Linked DNA regions of Pseudobacter ginsenosidimutans. The protein of the gene in region 3 interacts with the protein of the main gene of each other region in a pairwise test. Links are inferred from orthologs where the notes say so. Each region holds a gene or a part of one and is shown on either strand. Other genes may lie near its edges.

What was found.
Region 1: the proteins of FSB84_RS06890 (region 3) and FSB84_RS06120 interact in binary tests that used the Escherichia coli proteins (3 or more experiments, as listed by UniProt). The link is inferred for Pseudobacter ginsenosidimutans from one-to-one orthologs.
Region 2: the proteins of FSB84_RS06890 (region 3) and dnaE interact in binary tests that used the Escherichia coli proteins (3 or more experiments, as listed by UniProt). The link is inferred for Pseudobacter ginsenosidimutans from one-to-one orthologs.

What each region holds. Positions count from the first base shown.
Region 1 is NZ_CP042431.1:1,492,797-1,498,710, reverse strand. What follows is about bases 2,971-5,914. They hold FSB84_RS06120 (cytochrome c oxidase subunit I), read left to right. Parts: upstream 2,971-3,502; coding sequence 3,503-5,326; downstream 5,327-5,914. Other genes in these bases: cyoE (heme o synthase), read left to right, coding at 5,390-5,914; FSB84_RS06125 (cytochrome c oxidase subunit II), read left to right, coding at 2,971-3,462. Also shown: FSB84_RS06140 (DUF3341 domain-containing protein), read left to right, coding at 1-313; FSB84_RS06135 (c-type cytochrome), read left to right, coding at 331-984; FSB84_RS06130 (quinol:cytochrome C oxidoreductase), read left to right, coding at 1,020-2,243; more of FSB84_RS06125, read left to right, coding at 2,311-2,970. UniProt on the Escherichia coli protein: Cytochrome bo(3) ubiquinol oxidase is the terminal enzyme in the aerobic respiratory chain of E.coli that predominates when cells are grown at high aeration.
Region 2 is NZ_CP042431.1:7,125,533-7,132,713, reverse strand. The notes cover bases 2,216-6,426. They hold dnaE (DNA polymerase III subunit alpha), read right to left. Parts: upstream 6,082-6,426; coding sequence 2,416-6,081; downstream 2,216-2,415. Other genes in these bases: FSB84_RS27760 (C40 family peptidase), read left to right, coding at 6,275-6,426; trxA (thioredoxin), read right to left, coding at 2,216-2,233. Also shown: aminofutalosine synthase MqnE, read right to left, coding at 1-391; FSB84_RS27775 (NupC/NupG family nucleoside CNT transporter), read right to left, coding at 505-1,800; more of trxA, read right to left, coding at 1,916-2,215; more of FSB84_RS27760, read left to right, coding at 6,427-6,946. UniProt on the Escherichia coli protein: DNA polymerase III is a complex, multichain enzyme responsible for most of the replicative synthesis in bacteria. This DNA polymerase also exhibits 3' to 5' exonuclease activity. The alpha chain is the DNA polymerase catalytic subunit.
Region 3 is NZ_CP042431.1:1,663,044-1,668,971, forward strand. The notes cover bases 921-3,878. They hold FSB84_RS06890 (methionine aminotransferase), read left to right. Parts: upstream 921-1,796; coding sequence 1,797-2,960; downstream 2,961-3,878. Other genes in these bases: FSB84_RS06875 (3'-5' exonuclease), read left to right, coding at 921-1,028; FSB84_RS06880 (RidA family protein), read left to right, coding at 1,031-1,417; FSB84_RS06885 (MmcQ/YjbR family DNA-binding protein), read left to right, coding at 1,427-1,780; FSB84_RS06895 (hypothetical protein), read right to left, coding at 2,957-3,496; FSB84_RS06900 (hypothetical protein), read left to right, coding at 3,654-3,878. Outside these bases: FSB84_RS06870 (mannose-1-phosphate guanylyltransferase), read left to right, coding at 1-310; more of FSB84_RS06875, read left to right, coding at 312-920; more of FSB84_RS06900, read left to right, coding at 3,879-4,796; feoB (ferrous iron transport protein B), read right to left, coding at 4,855-5,928. UniProt on the Escherichia coli protein: Shows aminotransferase activity with methionine and histidine as substrates, and to a lesser extent also with phenylalanine.

The DNA.
Region 1 (5,914 bases), 170 kb from region 3 along the record:
TTTGCCAGCGTGGATCCCCATCATGTTCGAGTTCACAGTATTGTGCGCAGCCGTAGGTATGGTGCTCACTTTCTGCTATCTCTGCCAGCTGGCTCCCTTCGTGAAGAAACATCACTTCCATCCAAGGGCCACTGACGACAAGATGGTAATGGTAATTGAAGTAACTCCCAGGAACGATGAATCAGAGATCAGCGGATTGCTCAACAGCCTCGGCGCTAAAGAAGTGAATACGCAGATCGCAGAGACCGGCTGGTGGCTGGGTCGTTACGACAAAGAGCAAAAGTTATACGCAGACGAAACCGTTTCAGCATAATTGAATATTGAAGCACGATGAAAAAATTATCGATCATAGCTGTTTTTGTACTGGCCATTGTAGCCTGGAGTTGTAGTGATACGAGCAGGAATCCCGGTAAGGCGTACATGCCAGACATGGCCTATAGTGTGGCTGTTGAAAGCTATACCCCGCTTGATACTTTCAAAGCGCTGGGCATTAACTACAACGCCAAGCCTGTTCCAGGTACGATCAAAAGAGGCGAAATGTTCCCTTTCCCTATTGCACACGACAAACAGGGTGAGACTGTGAACTATGAAGCTTCCAAAGCCGTGCCTAACCCAATCACCGCTATGAGCCCCGAACAGCATACAGAAGCTGAGCGTCTCTACCTGATCAACTGTGGTATCTGCCATGGCGCGAAACTGGATGGCGCAGGTGTGCTGCACAAAAGAAGCGATGGTACAGACGGCCCTTACGCTGCTGCACCCGCTAACCTGGCAACCAACGCCACTTATGTGAATATGCCTGCCGGTCAGATGATGTATTCCGTAACCTACGGAAAGAACCTGATGGGTAGCTACGCTTCACAACTCAGCACAACACAGCGCTGGATGGTGATCGCTTATGTGAAAGCAAAACAGGCTGAAGCTAACGGAGCTGCCACAGAAGAAGCGAAGCCCGCAGCTGCTGATACAACTGCTAAAAAATAACTGAGAAGACACATTGAAATTATAAACTGTTGACAATGGCTATTAAAGAATTTTTTGAGATACCGAAGCGATACAGAACATGGTCGTTAGCCCTGATGGGAATCGGTGTGCTGTCTGTGATTATCGGTTTCTTCCTATACGGGAACAGCGAGCATCCCCAAAGGTTTTGGGCTGCCCTGTTGCAAAATAGCGTCTACTTTTTATTGGTGGTAAATGCGTCTATGTTCTTCTTGTGCGCTACCACGCTCGCATGGGGAAGCTGGCAGCTGACCTTCGGAAGGGTTACGCAAGCTATCTCTACAGCGGTGATCCCCATCGGTATCATCACTGCTATCATCCTCATCTGCCTGGTGACAGTAGATCCGCATATCTACCACTGGCTGCATCCGGACGGAGACAAGATCCTGGAAGGTAAAGCAGGATTCCTCAATAAAGGTTTCTTCATTGTTTGGACTGCCCTCACTCTGATCGGCTGGATCGTTCTGGGCGCCAAAATGCGCAAACTCAACAGCGAGCTGGATAACAATCCGCCCGCCAGTAACGAGTCTGCTAAGAAATGGTTGTTCAAGAACACTGTATGGGCCGCCGTATTCATCGTGTGGTTCGCTCTCACAGTAATGAGCACTGTTCCCTGGCTCTGGCTGATGAGCATCGACGCTCACTGGTACTCTACCATGTATAGCTGGTATACTTTCGCCAGCACCTTCGTTGCAGGTATCGCAGTGATCGCCCTCTTTGTAGTTTACCTGAAAAATCAGAACTACCTGGAATACACAAACGAAGAGCATCTGCATGACCTGGGTAAATTCATGTTCGCATTCTCTATCTTCTGGACATATCTCTGGTTCTCCCAGTACATGCTGATCTGGTATGCGAATATCCCTGAAGAAACGGTTTATTTCCGCTCACGTATCGTTACTGATCATGAGACTGGTGCTTATAGTGGCGTATTCTGGTTCAGCTTCGTGATCAACTTCCTGGCTCCGTTCCTCATCCTGATGCGTCGCGGATCAAAAAGGAATTACACCACTATCGCTATGATGGCGATCGTGATCCTGGTTGGTCACTGGTTCGACTTCTACCAGATGGTATTCGCCAGCGTAATGAAAGATCATGTAACGCTCAACCTGTTCGACTTCGGTGTTGCAGCCGGCTTCGTTGGTCTGATCATGTTCGCCGTGGGTAATGCGCTGACCAAAAAACCGCTGGTGGCCAAAAACCACCCGCTGATGAAGGAAAGTATCATACACCATACCTGATCTGAAAACTGTGTGTATAGTTCAAGAAGTAAAACTTGTTTGTTCGAATAAAATTTATTGATAGATCATGACAACTACCGGAATATTTCTTTTAACGATCCTTGCACTGGGCTTCCTGATCACGTTTCAGATTGCCAAGGCTAGCGAGTATGTTTCTGTGCTGAAAGGCGAGAAGAAAGCTTTCGAGCAAAGTAATAAGGTCAATGCATTCCTGATGGTGGTATTCCTGGTACTGGGGCTTCTCGGCGTATGGTGGTGCAACAAACTCCTGTTTGGTAAAACCCTCCTGGCGCACCCCTCAGCGTCTGACCATGGTGAGAACATTGATACCATGCTGTACATTACCATTGCTATTTGTGGTATTGTATTCATCATAACACAGATCCTCCTGTTCTGGTTCGCATACAAATACCAGTACAGTTCAAAAAGAAAAGCATTCTTCTATCCGCATAACAATAAACTGGAGATCCTCTGGACTACCGTTCCTGCCATCACACTCTGTATCCTGGTTGGTTTCGGTCTGTACTACTGGTTCCGTATCACCGGCGACGCTCCCAAAGATTCTCTCGTAGTGGAGATCACCGGCAAACAATTCGGATGGATCTATCGCTACCCAGGTAAGGATAATACTTTTGGAAAAAAGTATTTCCGTATGATCGATGAAGGAAAGAACAACCAGCTTGGTCTGAACTGGATCGATACCACTATCGTGAAAAAAGATCACAATAAGAAAGATGCAGGTACTGTTGAGATCAAGGCAGACCCCGCAACTTTTGATGATATCGTTACCAACGAAGCTATCTACATGGTGAAGGATCAGCCTGTGAAACTGGTGATCAACTCCCGCGACGTGGTACACGACGTAGGTCTCTCTCACTTCCGCCTGAAAATGGATGCTGTGCCTGGAACGCCCACTACACTGTGGTTCACACCCAAGTACACTACCGAAGAAATGAAGAAGATCACCGGCAATCCCAAATTCGAGTATGAGATCTCCTGCGACCAGATGTGCGGAAACGGTCACTACTCCATGAAAGGATTGATCAAAGTGGTAACCAAGGATGAATTCATTCTCTGGAAAGCCAAACAAAAGCCTGCTTATGCAGTTGCTTTCCCTGCTCCGGAAGCAGCTCCGGCTCCTGCCGCTGATACTACCAAAGCAGCAGTGACCACTGTTGCCAAAGAAGTAAAACCAGTGATAGCAGCAGCTAAACCGTAACGAAAAAAGTTTTGAATACCCGATTATAAAAAAGAATATCATGAGCAACGAAGCAGCACTGCACGGCCATTCTGAGGTAGCCCATTCTCATGAAGTGCATCATGGTGATGATCACGGTCATCATCATAAGGAAACGTTCATAACCAAATACGTTTTCAGTCAGGATCATAAAATGATCGCGAAACAATTCCTGATCACAGGGATGGTATGGGCGATACTCGGAGGTCTGATGTCAGTATTGTTCCGTTTGCAGTTGGGTTATCCTGATCAGTCATTCCCCTGGCTGGAGGATATCCTGGGCAGATGGGCGAAAGGTGGAAAGATCACTCCTGAAAATTATTACGCACTGGTAACCATGCACGGAACCGTTCTCGTGTTCTTTGTATTGACCGGTGGTTTGAGCGGAACCTTCGCCAACTTCCTCATTCCTCTGCAAATCGGAGCACGCGATATGGCTTCTCCCATGATGAACATGCTGAGCTACTGGTTCTTCTTCGGCGGTAGCATCGTGATGCTGTCTTCATTATTCGTTCAAACCGGACCATTCTCCGGTGGCTGGACGGCCTATCCGCCATTGAGTGCGCTTGGTGATGCTTCGCCGGGTTCCAAAACGGGTATGGACCTCTGGATCGTTGCCATGGCAATGTTCGTGATCTCTTCACTGCTCGGTGGACTGAACTATGTATCCACTGTATTGAACATGCGTACAAAGGGTATGAGCATGACCAAGATGCCGCTGACCATGTGGGCGCTGTTCTTCACTGCCGTACTCGGTATCCTGTCGTTCCCTGTACTGCTCTCTGGTTTCATCCTGCTGTTGTTCGACCGTCACGGCGGCACCAGCTTCTATCTCTCCGACATTTACATCACGGGTGTAGGCGCCCTCCCCAATGAAGGTGGTAGCGCGATCCTTTACCAGCACTTGTTCTGGTTCCTGGGTCACCCCGAAGTATATATCATCCTGTTGCCAGCCATGGGTATTTCTTCAGAAGTACTTTCTGTGAATTCCCGCAAACCGATCTTCGGTTACATGGCGATGGTAGGTTCCATGTTCGCTATCACGATCCTGGCCTTCCTCGTATGGGCGCACCACATGTTCGTAACAGGTCTGAATCCGTTCCTCGGTTCAGTGTTCGTATTGCTGACGCTCCTGATTGCGGTTCCCTCCGCCATCAAAGTGTTCAACTGGCTGACCACACTCTGGAAAGCGAATATCCGCTTCACGCCTGGTATGCTCTTCGCTATCGGTTTCGTGAGCCTGTTCATCTCCGGTGGTCTTACCGGTATCTTCCTCGGTAACTCTACACTGGATATCCACCTTCACGATACTTATTTCGTAATTGCGCATTTCCACATCGTAATGGGTGTGTCTGCCTTCTTCGGAATGTTCGCAGGTGTATACCACTGGTTCCCCAAAATGTATGGACGCTTCATGAACAATACCATGGCGTACATCCACTTCTGGATCACCCTGATCGGCGCTTACCTGATCTTCTGGCCAATGCACTACGAAGGTCTGGCGGGTATGCCTCGCCGTTATTTCGAGTACGGTATCTGGGAATCATTCAAACAATTCGGAGAACTGAATAAATTCATCTCTACTGTAGCCATCATCGTATTCGCGGTTCAGTTGATGTTCATCTTCAACTTCTTCTACTCTATTTTCAAGGGTAGAAAAGTAACCACCCAGAACCCATGGGGCGCTACAACCCTCGAGTGGACTGCTCCTATCCATCCTGGTCACGGAAACTGGCCTGGTGAGATCCCTGAAGTTCACCGCTGGGCTTATGATTACAGCAAGGATGGAAGAGATTTCATTCCTCAGACCGAGCCTATCAGCCCGGATGAGAGCAAGCATCACTAAGCAACAACTGATTGCCGGATGAGCAATCCTCATCCGGTAACCGGTTTAAAATATTCATAACTGATGACGACGCAGGAAACCGTGAAGCAACACAGCTCTTTTTCAATCGCCGGCAAAGTGCGTGACTACATGGCGCTGATCAAGTTCAGCCTGAGCTTCATGGTAGTGTTTTCATCTGTGATCAGTTATTTGCTGGCTCCTACTGTTGTACAGTTGAACTGGAGCATGGTTATCTTACTCTTCGTAGCTGGTATGCTGGTAACTGGCAGCGCTAATGCAGTGAACCAGGTGGTGGAGAAGGATACCGACGCGATGATGAAGCGTACAGCAAAAAGACCGGTAGCTTCCGGACGTATGACACCTGCTGAAGGATGGGCTTTCGCCATCGTAACGCTGGTGATCGGACTGGGAATACTGGGATGGTTCTTTAACATTTTGTCGGCCGCAGTGGCGCTGGTAAGCTGGTTTATCTACGCCTTCATGTACACTCCTCTCAAAAAGGTCAGCTCTGTTGCTGTTCTGCTGGGAGCGGTGCCTGGCGCGCTTCCCTGCCTGATCGGCTGGGCCGCCGGTGAAGATAAACTCAGT
Region 2 (7,181 bases), 5.5 Mb from region 3 along the record:
GGTTCATTTTCGGGTGAACACCGCCAACGATATGAACTTCGGTAACAGGTTTACCATCGTATTTCTTTACGATGTCCAGCATTTGTTCGGTGCTGAGTTCCCATCCTTCTTCGCGGTGGGCGTAGAGGCGTGAGTACGAGCAGAATTTGCAGGCGAACACACATACGTTGGTGGGTTCGATATGGAAGTTGCGATTGAAATAAGTAGTGTTTCCGTGCAGTCTTTCTCTTACGAAATTGGCGAGGGCGCCAACGTAGGGGAGGCTTGCATGTTCAAAAAGGTAGAGGCCGTCTTCCGGGGTGATGCGTTCCTTACGAACAACCTTTTCTGCGATACTGCGAAGGGTGGCGTCCGTTTCGGCGGCTATTAGTTTCTCGATAGAAGTATTCATGGTTGTAAAACTGCCTTTGATTCAATGCCGCAAAGGTACAATAGTCCCATAACAGTTCGCAGGCAATAATGTTTACAGGAATGAAAAGCCGGTTAAACTTATTGTTCGGTCGCTTACATCAGTGCGCCGGCGATACAGCCGCACATCAGGCAGGCGATGGTGCCGCCGATCAGGGCTTTCACTCCCAGCTCCGTGAGGTTCCTGCGCTGGTTGGGCGCCAGCTGGCTGATACCTCCGATCTGGATACCGATACTGGCAAAATTCGCGAAGCCGCAGAGGGCATAAGTAGTGATCAGTATCGACTTTGGATCAGAGATGACGCCGGCGGTTTTCATCTGTCCGAATGAAATATAAGCCACAAATTCGTTGAGGATGGTCTTTTCCCCCAGTAGTTGTCCTACGGGGATCATTTCCCGCGAGTCAACGCCAATGAGCCAGGCAACGGGGGAGAAGATATAACCGAGCAGCATTTGCAGTGAAAGCGATTCATAACGGCCATTGGTAGCGGCCGCGATGGTGCTGTTGAGATTGGTCCAGGAGCCGATACTGCCCAGTATCCAGTTGGCGAAATACATCAGCGCGGTAAATACGATGAGCATGGCACCTACATTCACGGCCAGTTTCATACCGTCTGTAGTGCCGAGGGAGATGGCGTCCAGGAAATTGTCGCCGAGTTTTTCGCGCGGCACTTTCAGTTCTCGCATATACGGCTCCGTTTGAGGGAACAAGATCTTGGATACCACGATGGCGGCCGGAGCGCTCATGATGCTTTGTCCGAGCATATGCAATGCGAAAAATTTCTGCTGATCGGGATCATTGCCGCCAAGGAAGCCTACATAAGCTGCCAGAACACTGCCGGCAGTATTGGCCATACCGCCCACCATGATACAAAGTATTTCAGAGCGTGTGAGTTTGTCGAGGAAGGGACGGATCATCAGCGGCGCTTCGGTTTGACCGAGAAAAATATTGGCGGCTGTGCTCACGCTTTCCGGACCGGAAATACCCAGTTTCTTCAGCATCCACGCAAATACATATACTACTTTCTGAAGGATGCCGAGATAGTAGAACATGGCGGAGAGCGCGGAGAAGAAAATGATATTGGGCAATACCTGCACCGCGAAAATATAGGCCCAGGAACCTTCTGCATTGGCGAGGTTTCCGAAGAGGAATTCAATTCCCTTGTGACCGATATTGATCACTTCAACAAATTTCTCTGAGAGCCACTGGAAGATGATCTTAATGAAATGCACTTTCTGGATGCCCAGTGCAAAACAGACCTGTGCTACAACACCTATCAATACCAGTTTCCAGTTGATAGCCCTGCGATTGTTACTGAGAAGGAAGCATACGAAAATGAGGAAGAACATGCCAAGCATGCCGCGGAGAATATTTTCCAGTACAGGACTCATGTAGGTCAGTTTGGATGAAAAGACCTTTCAATATAAGCATTATTAATAATAAAAAAGACCGGTTATAATAACCGGTCTTCAATGTCAGCAGTAAACTGCTTTTATATCGCGAATACTACATGTGCTGTTCGATCTTCTTAACGAAGTTTGCTTTAGGTTGTGCACCTACCAGCTTGTCTACGATCTTTCCACCTTTGAAGAAGAGGATCGCAGGGATAGAAGTGATTCCGTAGTTGATGCTGATCTCAGGATTATGGTCAACATTCACTTTACCTACATTCACACGTCCTTCATATTCTTTGGATAAATCGTCGATAACGGGTCCAATTGCACGACAGGGTCCGCACCACTCAGCCCAGCAATCCACTACAGACAGTTTATCGGAAGAAAGTACCTTTTCCTGGAAGTTCGCATCAGTAAATTCTAAAGCCATAAAAATGTTTTTATAAATATTATTTGAATGAAGACTGTATCTGATTAAAACAGGCGAGGGAACCGTTTTGTTCATCTCACCTTTACCATCGCTTCCAGTCTTTGTTCCATGGGGTAAAGAGAGCAAATATATAACCATTTTCATTTTACTGAAACGGTGACATTTCCACATATCCACATCTGCTAGCTAGTCACTACAGCCACCTCTACCTCAGGCTTTTCCCTGAGCCAGGCCGTCATTTCGTCATTCATCTGGAACTTCGCTTCCAGACTGTACATGCTGATCTTCAACTGCGCTTTTGGCTCGATGATATTGAAGCGAAGGCCTGCCCCGCCCGGATTTTTTTTAACATTATCTTCAAGGAAATCGATCAGTTCCGGCGTCAGGTGCCTGGCCTGGATATCGAGGATCAGTTGCTTGGTGTATTTGCCTTTGACAGTTTCCAGCAAAGTGATCTCGGATGCCTTGAACTCGTATTCAGGTGGCTTGTTGGGATCGGGATTGAAGCTGCGTTTTTGTGAAAAGGTTCCTGTAACCAGAAGGTTCAGTCCGTTCTGGAAAAATGAACTGAAACGCGGGTAATCGTTACTCCAGAAAAGGAGCTCTGCATTACCGGTATAATCTTCGATCACCACTTTCGCAAAGTTTTTACCCGTCTTCGTCACGCGATGCTGTGCATCCGTCACTAAACCGGCGATGCGGAGTGTTTTACCGGCGTACTGAGCCATCAGCAATTCGGTGTTCTGGATCTCGTTGTATTCAACCAGTGGTTTGATGCCGTAATGATGCAGTTCGAATTTGAAATGGTCCAGCGGGTGACCGCTCATGAAGATGCCCGTTACTTCCTTTTCTTTATTGAGCAGGTCTGTGAGCGTCCAGGGCTCGCAGGGCGCGATCTTCGGTGGTGCGATCTCGATATTGGTGGAGAGATTGCCGAAAAGACTGTTGGAAGCATTCTGGCTCTCTGCCTGTAAGATATTCCCGTATTTGATGATCTTCTCCAGACCGGAGCTGGTATCGTTTGGCGGGATGGTGAAATATTGAGCGCGGTGCAGTTCGGGGAAGCAATCGAAAGCGCCAGCGTATACGAGACTTTCAAGTGTTTTCTTGTTCACCGTGCGCTGGTTCACGCGTTTGGCCATATCGAAGATGGAAGAGTAAGGACCTTTTTCTGTGCGCTCGGCAATGATGCTGTCTACCGCAGCTTCACCCACGCCTTTCAGCCCACCCAGGCCGAAACGGATATCGCCGGCCTTGTTAACGGCAAAACCTTTTTTGGATTCATTGATGTCCGGACCGAGTACTTTCAGTCCCATGCGCTTACATTCCTCCATGAAGAAGGTGATCTTTTCGATATTACCGGCGTTGTTCAAAACGGCGGCCATGTATTCGGAAGGATAGTGCGCTTTGAGATAGGCTGTCTGGTAGGCCACGAAGGCGTAACAGGTAGAGTGCGATTTGTTGAACGCGTATTGGGCGAAGGCTTCCCAGTCTGTCCAGATCTTCTCCAGTTTATCGGCCGGATGGCCCTTGGCTGTGGCGCCATTGATGAACTGGGTCTTCATTTTATCCAGTACCGATTTCTGCTTTTTACCCATCGCCTTACGCAGTACGTCCGCATCACCTTTGGAGAAGCCGGCGAGACTTTGCGCCAGCAACATCACCTGTTCCTGGTAAACCGTGATCCCGTAGGACTCGGCGAGGTATTCTTCCATTTCGGGAAGATCGTAGGTGATGGGCTCACGGCCATGCTTACGGTCGATAAACAATGGGATGTACGCGAGCGGACCGGGGCGATAAAGGGCGTTCATCGCAATCAGATCCGCGAACTGGTCAGGTTTGAGGTCGCGCAGGTATTTCTGCATACCGGGGCTCTCGAACTGGAATGTGCCGATGGTATCAGCGCGCTGGTAGATCTCGTAGGTTTTCTGATCATCAAGCGGGATATCGTCGATCACGATATCGATCCCGTGGTTCTCCTTGATCATGCGCAGGGCATTCTTGATGATGGTGAGGGTCTTCAGACCCAGGAAGTCCATCTTGATAACGCCTGCATCTTCGATGATGCTGCCTTCGATCTGTGTAACCCAGAGACTGGAGTCCTTGGCGGTACACACGGGGATCAGTTCAGTAAGGTCTTTGGGGGCGATGATGATACCCGCTGCATGGATACCTGTATTGCGTACGGAGCCTTCGAGACGTTCAGCTTCGTGCAGCACCTGTGCATTGAGGTTAGTACCCCGGTATATTTCACGGATGCGTTTCACATTTTCTAGATCATCAGGTCCGAGCTGATCTTTTTCTTCCAGCGATTTCTCACCTTCCTTTGCTGTTATGGGCGCTTTCAGCACGCGGCCCAGTTCGATACCTGGTTTATCGGGAACCAGTTTTGCGAGAGCATTGGCTTCGGGAAGCGGCAGGTCGAGTGCGCGGGCCACGTCCTTGATACTCATCTTGGCGGCCATGGTACCATAGGTGATGATCTGCGCTACCTGGTTCTTGCCATATTTATCAACAACGTAATCAATTACTTTTTGGCGGCCTTCATCGTCGAAGTCCGTATCGATATCCGGCATGCTCTTACGATCCGGGTTGAGGAACCTCTCGAACAGCAGGTTGTATTTGATGGGGTCGATATTGGTGATACCGATACAATAGGCCACAGCGCTACCGGCGGCCGATCCACGGCCCGGTCCGATGAATACGCCGAGGTCCCTTCCGGCTTTGATGAAATCACTCACGATCAAAAAGTAACCGGCGAATCCCATCGTTTTGATGGTGAAGAGCTCAAAGTCGAGCCTTTCGCGGATATCATCGGTGATCTCCACGTAGCGCATCTTTGCTCCTTCGTAGGTGATATGCTTCAGGAATTCCCACTGGTTCAGGTTACTGTCGTCTGTGAGCTGGAATTCTTTGGGTAGCGGGAACGCCGGGAGAAGAATATCTTTCTTCAGGTTCAGTACTTCCACGCGGTCCACGATCATATTGGTATTGTCGATGGCCTGTGGGATGTCTGCGAAGAGTTTCTTCATTTCATCCTGCGTCTTGAAATAGAACTGGTCGTTCGGGAATTTGAAACGGCGTTCCTTCACTATGGCATCATCGTTCACAAAATCGTCAAAGCCCGGTGTGGCTTTCTTTTCGCCGGTGTTGATACAAAGGAGGATATCGTGGGCGTTGTAATCGTCCTGGTCTGTATAATGACTGTCGTTGGTGGCAATTACAGGCACATTGTATTTCAGCGAGAATTTAAGCAGCACTTCATTGATCTGGATCTGCTCTTTGAGATTATGGCGCTGCAGTTCGATGAAATAATCTTCGCCGAAGAGATCCAGCCACCATTTGAATTCCGTTTCTGCTTTTTCTTCGCCATCGTGCAGGATGGTCTGGGGTACATAGGCGCCGATACAGCAGGTGGTGGCGATAAGTCCTTCGTGGTATTGTTCGATCAGTTTTTTATCGATGCGCGGATACTTGCTGTACATACCTTCGATATAACCGAGGGAAGTGAGCTTGATGAGGTTCTGGTATCCTTTTGCATTTTTTGCGAGCAGTACCTGGTGGTAGCGTTCGTCTTTTTGTTCCTTGGAGAAGGTTTTACGTGTACGGTCTTCCACCACATAGAACTCGCAGCCCACCACGGGTTTTACTTTGAGCGAGCCATCGTCGTTCTTGTGCTTGTAAGCTTCCGATACAAATTCAAAAGCCCCGAACATATTACCGTGGTCCGTAATGGCAATAGCGGGCTGCCCATCCTTGATGGCTTTTTTGTAAAGGCTTTGGATGGAGGCGGCTCCATCGAGCAATGAGAACTGGGTATGGACGTGCAGGTGTGAGAATTTCGACATAATCTTCTGGTTCTATCTGTAACAACAATCAAACAGCAAATAACGTTACAAAGTTCCTGAATGGGAGCAAAAAAGAGCACAATTTTAATCCACAGGGTATGTGCGAAAAAGCGGAGGCAGCTGCCGGGCAGGAGGGGATTGCATTTGGCAATGTATTTGTTATATTTGCCGGATTACTAACCCGGTTTGAACGATGTCCTACATTGTGAAGAATGCATTATTGGCGGCGACGATCGCGCTGGGAGCCACCAGTTGCAACACTTTCAAGCGATCCACTACCAGTTCCCCGGCAGGCGGATCAACGGCGGCGAATGCCAAAACGGCCCATCCGCCTAAGTTCATAGAGAATATTTCCATCAACAGCAATGATTTCAAAGGCAGCAGCGGGAGTGGTTATATGCCTACCCTGATAGCTCCGGCCTCCAATATGGAAGGAGTGGCGCCGATGGCTTTCAAATACGCTATTTTGCTGGATGTTCCGGTTGAAAGTATCACTGACGGCAAATTGTTCGACTTCATCGAGAGCTGGTACGGCACCAAATACCGTTACGGAGGCAACGACCGCACAGGTATCGATTGCTCAGCTTTTTCCCAAACATTCATTTCTTCTCTTTATAATGTGGGCGTTCCCCGCACTTCAGCATCTCAATACGAAAACAGCAGGCGCATCAATAAAGGCGATCTGCAGGAAGGGGACCTGGTTTTCTTCCGCACTTCAGGAAAGAAAAAAGCGATCTCGCATGTGGGCGTTTATCTGCGTAATAATAAGTTCGTTCATGCGAGCACGTCATCAGGCGTGATCATCAATGATCTTGGTGATAGTTATTATGCGAGAACGTTTGCGGGATGCGGGAGGGTGAAGTAGTTCTACTACATAGAATCATGTATTTCTGAAAAAGTATCGATTTGAGTAATTAGACAGATTGAGTTATAGTCTAACTTAGCCCGGTTCATGTTAATACCCCTAAGTTATGTTTTACCTTATTCCGTTTTCGTATCTAAATTCCATAGCATTTTCCGCTGACTTTAGTCTTCGCTACCAGCAAACGCTGGATTATTCATTCAATATAGAATAGTGCTGCAATTGATTGTCTTCAGTA
Region 3 (5,928 bases):
AGCGGATAACGTTTACCTCATCCCGGCCTCTTTCGGCTGGAGCGATCTCGGAACCTGGAACAGCGCTTACGAAAACCTTGAAAAAGATTATCTCGGCAACGCTGTTGCCGGTAATGAAGTGATGGTCTTCGATTCCCACAACAATATGGTACATGCTCAGAAAGACAAACTGGTATTGCTGCAGGGCATGGAAGATTTTATTGTTGTAGACACCGATGATGTGTTGCTCATCTGCAAAAAAGAAAAAGAACAGGAGATCAAAGAGTACGTTGCCGAAGTAAAAAGAAACAAGGGCGATAAATACCTGTAATATGATCCCACTCAACAATATTCTTTTCCTCGATATCGAAACTGTTTCTCAGTACGCCACTTACGATGAAGTACCGGAAACATGGAAGGAGCTGTGGACCGCCAAAAGCGCCTTCCTGCTGCGGGGAAAAGAAGATGAAACAGTGGAATCCGTTTACGGCAAATCCGCCATCTATGCGGAATTCGGAAAGGTCGTCTGTATCAGTGTTGGCCTTATTCAGGGAAATAGCGAAGGAAAGAAACTGATCCTGAAATCATTTTTCGGGGACGATGAAAAACTCCTCCTGCTCCGCTTCTGCGAAATGCTCAAACGCTGGGCCATGGACAGCAACAAATATCTATGCGCCCACAACGGAAAGGAATTCGATTTTCCTTATCTCTGCCGCAGAATGATCATCAATGGTATGATCATCCCCCCCATTCTTAATACCGCCGGGAAAAAACCCTGGGAAGTGTCGCACCTCGATACGATGGAACTTTGGAAATTCGGGGATTTCAAGAACTATACTTCACTTAATTTGTTAGCACATACACTCGGTATCCCCACTCCAAAGGATGATATCGATGGCAAAATGGTGGGCGACGTATACTGGCGTCAGAAAGATATCCAGCGGATCGCTACCTATTGTCAGAAAGATGTGGTCACTGCCACCCAGGTTTACCTCCGCCTCCACAATGAGGCCATGATCCTGCCCGACAACATAGAAATCAAAGACTGATTATGCAAAGAACAAATTATTCTTCAGGAGCCAAATGGGAAGACATTGTAGGCTACAGCCGCGCCGTGCGCGTAGGTAATTTCATCGAGGTCACCGGAACCGTTGCCGTGGACGATAATGGCAAGGTAGTGGGCGATAACAACCCTTACCAACAAACGAAATACGCTTACCAGAAAATAGAAAAAGTGCTCACCCAGGCCGGCGCCTCACTCAAAGATGTGGTACGGTGCCGCATGTTTGTAACGGATATCAAACGCTGGGAAGAATATGGCCGCGGCCATGCTGAATTCTTCAAAGACATCAAGCCCTGTTTGAGTATGATCGAAGTAAGCGCTCTTATTGAACCGGAATTTATGGTGGAGATCGAAGTGAGCGCCATCATTCCATAAATTCGCTGTATGAATATAGAATCTCTCAGAACCTACTGCCTGTCTAAACCGGCGGTAGAAGAGACCCTGCCCTTCGGGCCGGATACACTCGTATTCAAAGTGGTGGGAAAAGTTTTCCTGCTGACAGGCCTGGACAGTGACCCACTGAGCTTTAACGTGAAATGTGATCCGGACCTGGCCATCGAGCTCAGGGAAAGATATGATGCTGTACAACCGGGATATCATATGAATAAGAAACACTGGAATACTATAACAGTGGATGGATCGGTTTCAGGAAGACTCCTGAAAGAATGGATCGATCACAGTTATGAGCTTGTTGTGGATAGCCTGCCGGCCAAAGTGAAAGCGGAGCTGAAGAAGTAATATTAAATTTGTCCAAATGATCACTGTGAACAACCCTCTCGCCATTGATTCCAAACTGCCGGATATAGGCACTACCATCTTCACTGTTATGAGCGGCCTTGCGTCAAAGCATAATGCCGTGAATCTCGGACAGGGATTCCCGGACTTCCCCATGAGTGAAGAATTGACCGGGCTGGTGAATACCGCCATGAAAGACGGCTTCAACCAATACGCACCCGCTCCCGGCTGGATGCCGCTTCGCGAAGCCATCGCAGAAAAGATCTCCTTTCTTTACAACACCACCGTCGATCCCGATACCGAAATCACCATTACTCCCGGTGGCACTTATGCGATTTACACAGCGCTCACTACCGTATTGCAACCCGGCGACGAAGTGATCATCTTTGAACCGGCCTATGATAGCTATATTCCGAATGTAACTATCAACGGCGCGATCCCCGTTCTAATAGATCTTCAATTTCCGGACTATCGCATCAACTGGGAAGAAGTTAAAAAGAAGATCACACCGCGCACGCGTATGATCATGCTGAATACGCCGCATAATCCCACCGGATCTGTGTTGAGAGAAGATGATATCGAAGCACTGCGCGAAATAGTTCAGGACACCAATATCCTCATCCTTTCGGATGAAGTATACGAACATCTTATTTTCGATAATATCCCGCACCAGAGCATGCTCCGTTATCCGGACCTGCTGGAGCGCAGCTTTGTTTGCTTTTCTTTCGGGAAAGTTTATCACTGCACCGGCTGGAAGATGGGTTACTGTGTTGCGCCGTCTGCTCTGACCAAAGAATTCAGGAAAGTTCACCAGTTCAATTGTTTTTCCGCTCATACACCCTCACAGGTAGCATTAGCCGCTTTCCTGCAGAACCGGGAATCTTATTTATCGCTTGCCCCGGAAATGCAGCAGAAGCGCGATTATTTCCAGGACCTGATGTCGAAAACGAGATTTACGCCGTTGCCCAGTTATGGAAGCTACTTCCAGTGTTATCAGTACAACCGTATCAGTGATGAGGGCGATAAGGATTTTGCAATCCGTATCACCAAAGAATTCGGCATTGCTACCATCCCTGTTTCGGCCTTCTACCGGTCAGGCAAAGACGATAAAGTGATCCGTTTCTGCTTCGCGAAGAAAGAGTCCACGCTGGCGCAGGCCGCGGAAAGGCTGAGCAAGATCTAGTCAAGGTATTTTGCCGGGATCGGTAGTTGCGGGGTTTCGTTCTGCCAGAAGATAGTCACCACCCACCAGCGTGATCCATCATTCCATAATTGAATACTGTTGATGCCGCGCATGAAGGGCTTTTCGTCTGCCTTTGTTTTGCGGGATTCATAAGTACTGAACACGTGCACCACTGCTCCGAACTCTTCAACCGTACGATGGATCTCGGTTTCAAAGAAGCCCATCTTTTCCAGCACCGGACCGCTGGCGCTGATATAATCTTCCAGGCTCATCACTTTGCGGCCGGAACTGCCATCGGCCCTTTTGCCCGTGGGGATCAGCCGGGCTTCGGGAATGAAGAGCGTCCGCATCCTGTTCCAGTTCCTTTTCTGACCTGCCGGCCCGGAAATGACATCGTAAAGGGCAGTGAGGATCCCATTCATGGAACCTACATCTTTTGGGTCTGGCGCAATACTGTCTCTTACCGCATCGTTTTTTGCGTTGGCATGCAGTGCTCCGCCCAAAATCAGGACTATGGCAAAAAGGATTCTTTTCATAATATCGGTTTAGTTACGGAATCTATTAATTTGCCGGGTCATTTGAGCCTGAATTCATCTGGAAGGTGTTAAAGCCTTGTTGGGCTGCCGGATTTAAGAATCCAATAACAAGCCCGGAAGCATTTTGCCAGTCTCAATACTATAATACAACCCTGTTATGAACCGGATCTTTACCCTCATTTTCATTATTACTGTGCTGGCCGGCTGCGGCAGCACCAGGTTTCGTGCGCCGGTATCGGAAGACAAACCTCTGTTTGCCGCTATCAATGAACTGATCAAAAGGCCAGACAATGCCAAAGCGCAGAATGACCTCACCTATTTTTTCAACCAGGCGGTGACCCGCCACGAAGAAGCGGCTTCGGTGTATCGCAATAGCGCTGATCCCGCCCGCTGGGATAAATTATTGAAAGAGCTGAATGCGCTTCAGACCATTTACACCGCTACTCAGGCTATACCCAATGCTACCAGGTTCGTACAACCGAAGAACTACCTGGGCGAACTGGAGGCCACCCGTGAAAATGCTGCAGACTTCTACTGGCAGCAGGCAATGGACAATTTTGAAAAAGACGACAGGCAAAGCAGCTTGCTGGCATTCGATCTTTTCCGTAAGGCCAGTAGCTATGTGAACGGATATAAAGATGCGAACCGGCTCAGCCAGGAAGCCTGGGAGAACAGTATTGTGAATGTAGTGGTGTTGCCGGTGCAGGAGAATTATCCAACTTTCTTCCGCGAATGGGATCCCGGCGAGCGCTACAGGGCTGAATACTTCCAGGAGCAGCTGGTGAGGGAACTTGGCGGTAAGTCAGCCACCCATTACCCTGCCCGCTTCTTCACAGATATTGAAATGAGCAATGATTATGACAGGCCTGATTGGGAGCTGAGTGTGAAATGGGATTATGTTAACACCAGCACTACTACGCCATCCAGGGAAAAAAGGGAAGTGTCTAAGAATATCCTCGCAGGCAGGGACTCAACTGGTAAGCAGGTGTATATCCTGGTGAAAGCTACTATCACTACCACCACACGGTCTGTCAGTGCCAGAGGAAGGCTCGCGTATACCCTTACCGGCACTTATGACAGGAAATTGATAGATATCGGAAGCTCCAGCGATGAAGTAAGCTGGACGGAAACCTCCATCAGCTATACCGGCGATAAAAGAGCGCTGAGCGATGAAGAACTGAAGCTGATCAAGGCCCGCAGTTTTGATCGCGGCCCGTCCAAAACAGAAGTGATGGATGCGTTAGCCAGAAAAATGTTCCCTGAACTAAGACGAAAAATGGAAAGAACGTTATCAACATAAAATAAGAAAGGCGTATCACCGGATACGCCTTTCTTATTTTATGTGAATTCTGTTATTACTATTTGAAGAGCTGGAACACCAGCAAGCTCATGAAATAAGCCAGGGCCGTCATGTATGCCAGCTGGATCAGCGGCCATTTCCAGCTTTTGGTTTCACGCTTTACGATAGCGAGTGTACTCATGCACTGCATCGCAAAAACATAGAATACCATCAGGGAAAGACCTGTTGCCAACGTATAAACTTTTGTGCCGTCAGTCCTTTTGGCTGCATTGAGTTTTTCTGCGAGCGTGGCCTGGTCTGCATCATCGCCTCCTTCCACACTGTACAGGGTGGCCATCGTTCCAACAAATGCTTCACGCGCTGCAAAAGAAGTGATGAGTGCGATACCGATCTTCCAATCAAATCCCAGTGGTCTGATAGCCGGCTCGATGGCATGGCCCAGGATACCTGCATATGAATTGGCCAGCAGCGCAGAACTTTTCTGCTGTTCCAGTTCTGCAACTTTCAAAGAATCGGATTGGCTCTGTTCCATCAGCGTGCTGTACTCCTGCTCAACTGCGGCCATCTTTTCTCCCGGTCCGTAGGAGCTGAGCGCCCAAAGGATAAGCGAGATCACCAGGATCACCCTACCAGCTTCGAACACGAATATTTTTGCTTTGCTCACCATCGTTACCAGCGCATTCTTCCAGCGTGGTGCGCGGTAGGTGGGCAATTCAAGGATGAAGAAACTTTTCTCTTTGATATTGATGAACCATTTGGCAACCCAGGACACTACCAATGCCATCACCAGCCCAAGGAGATAGAGGGCCATCATCACCAGTCCCTGTAAGCTGAGGAAACCGAAATACAATTTGCCCGGAATTACGAGGGCAATAAGTATGGTGTACACCGGCAGGCGTGCACTACAGCTCATCAGTGGTGTAACCAGTATGGTGAGTAATCTTTCTTTTTTGTTCTCGATATTGCGGGCGCTCATGATGGCTGGAACGGCGCAGGCAAAGCCGCTGATCATAGGCATTACGCTCTTTCCGTTGAGGCCAACTTTGCGCATGAGCTTATCTGTGAGAAAGCTGATACGGGCCATGTAGCCGGTATCTTCCAATAAAGTGATCAGGCCGAAAAGGATCATGAT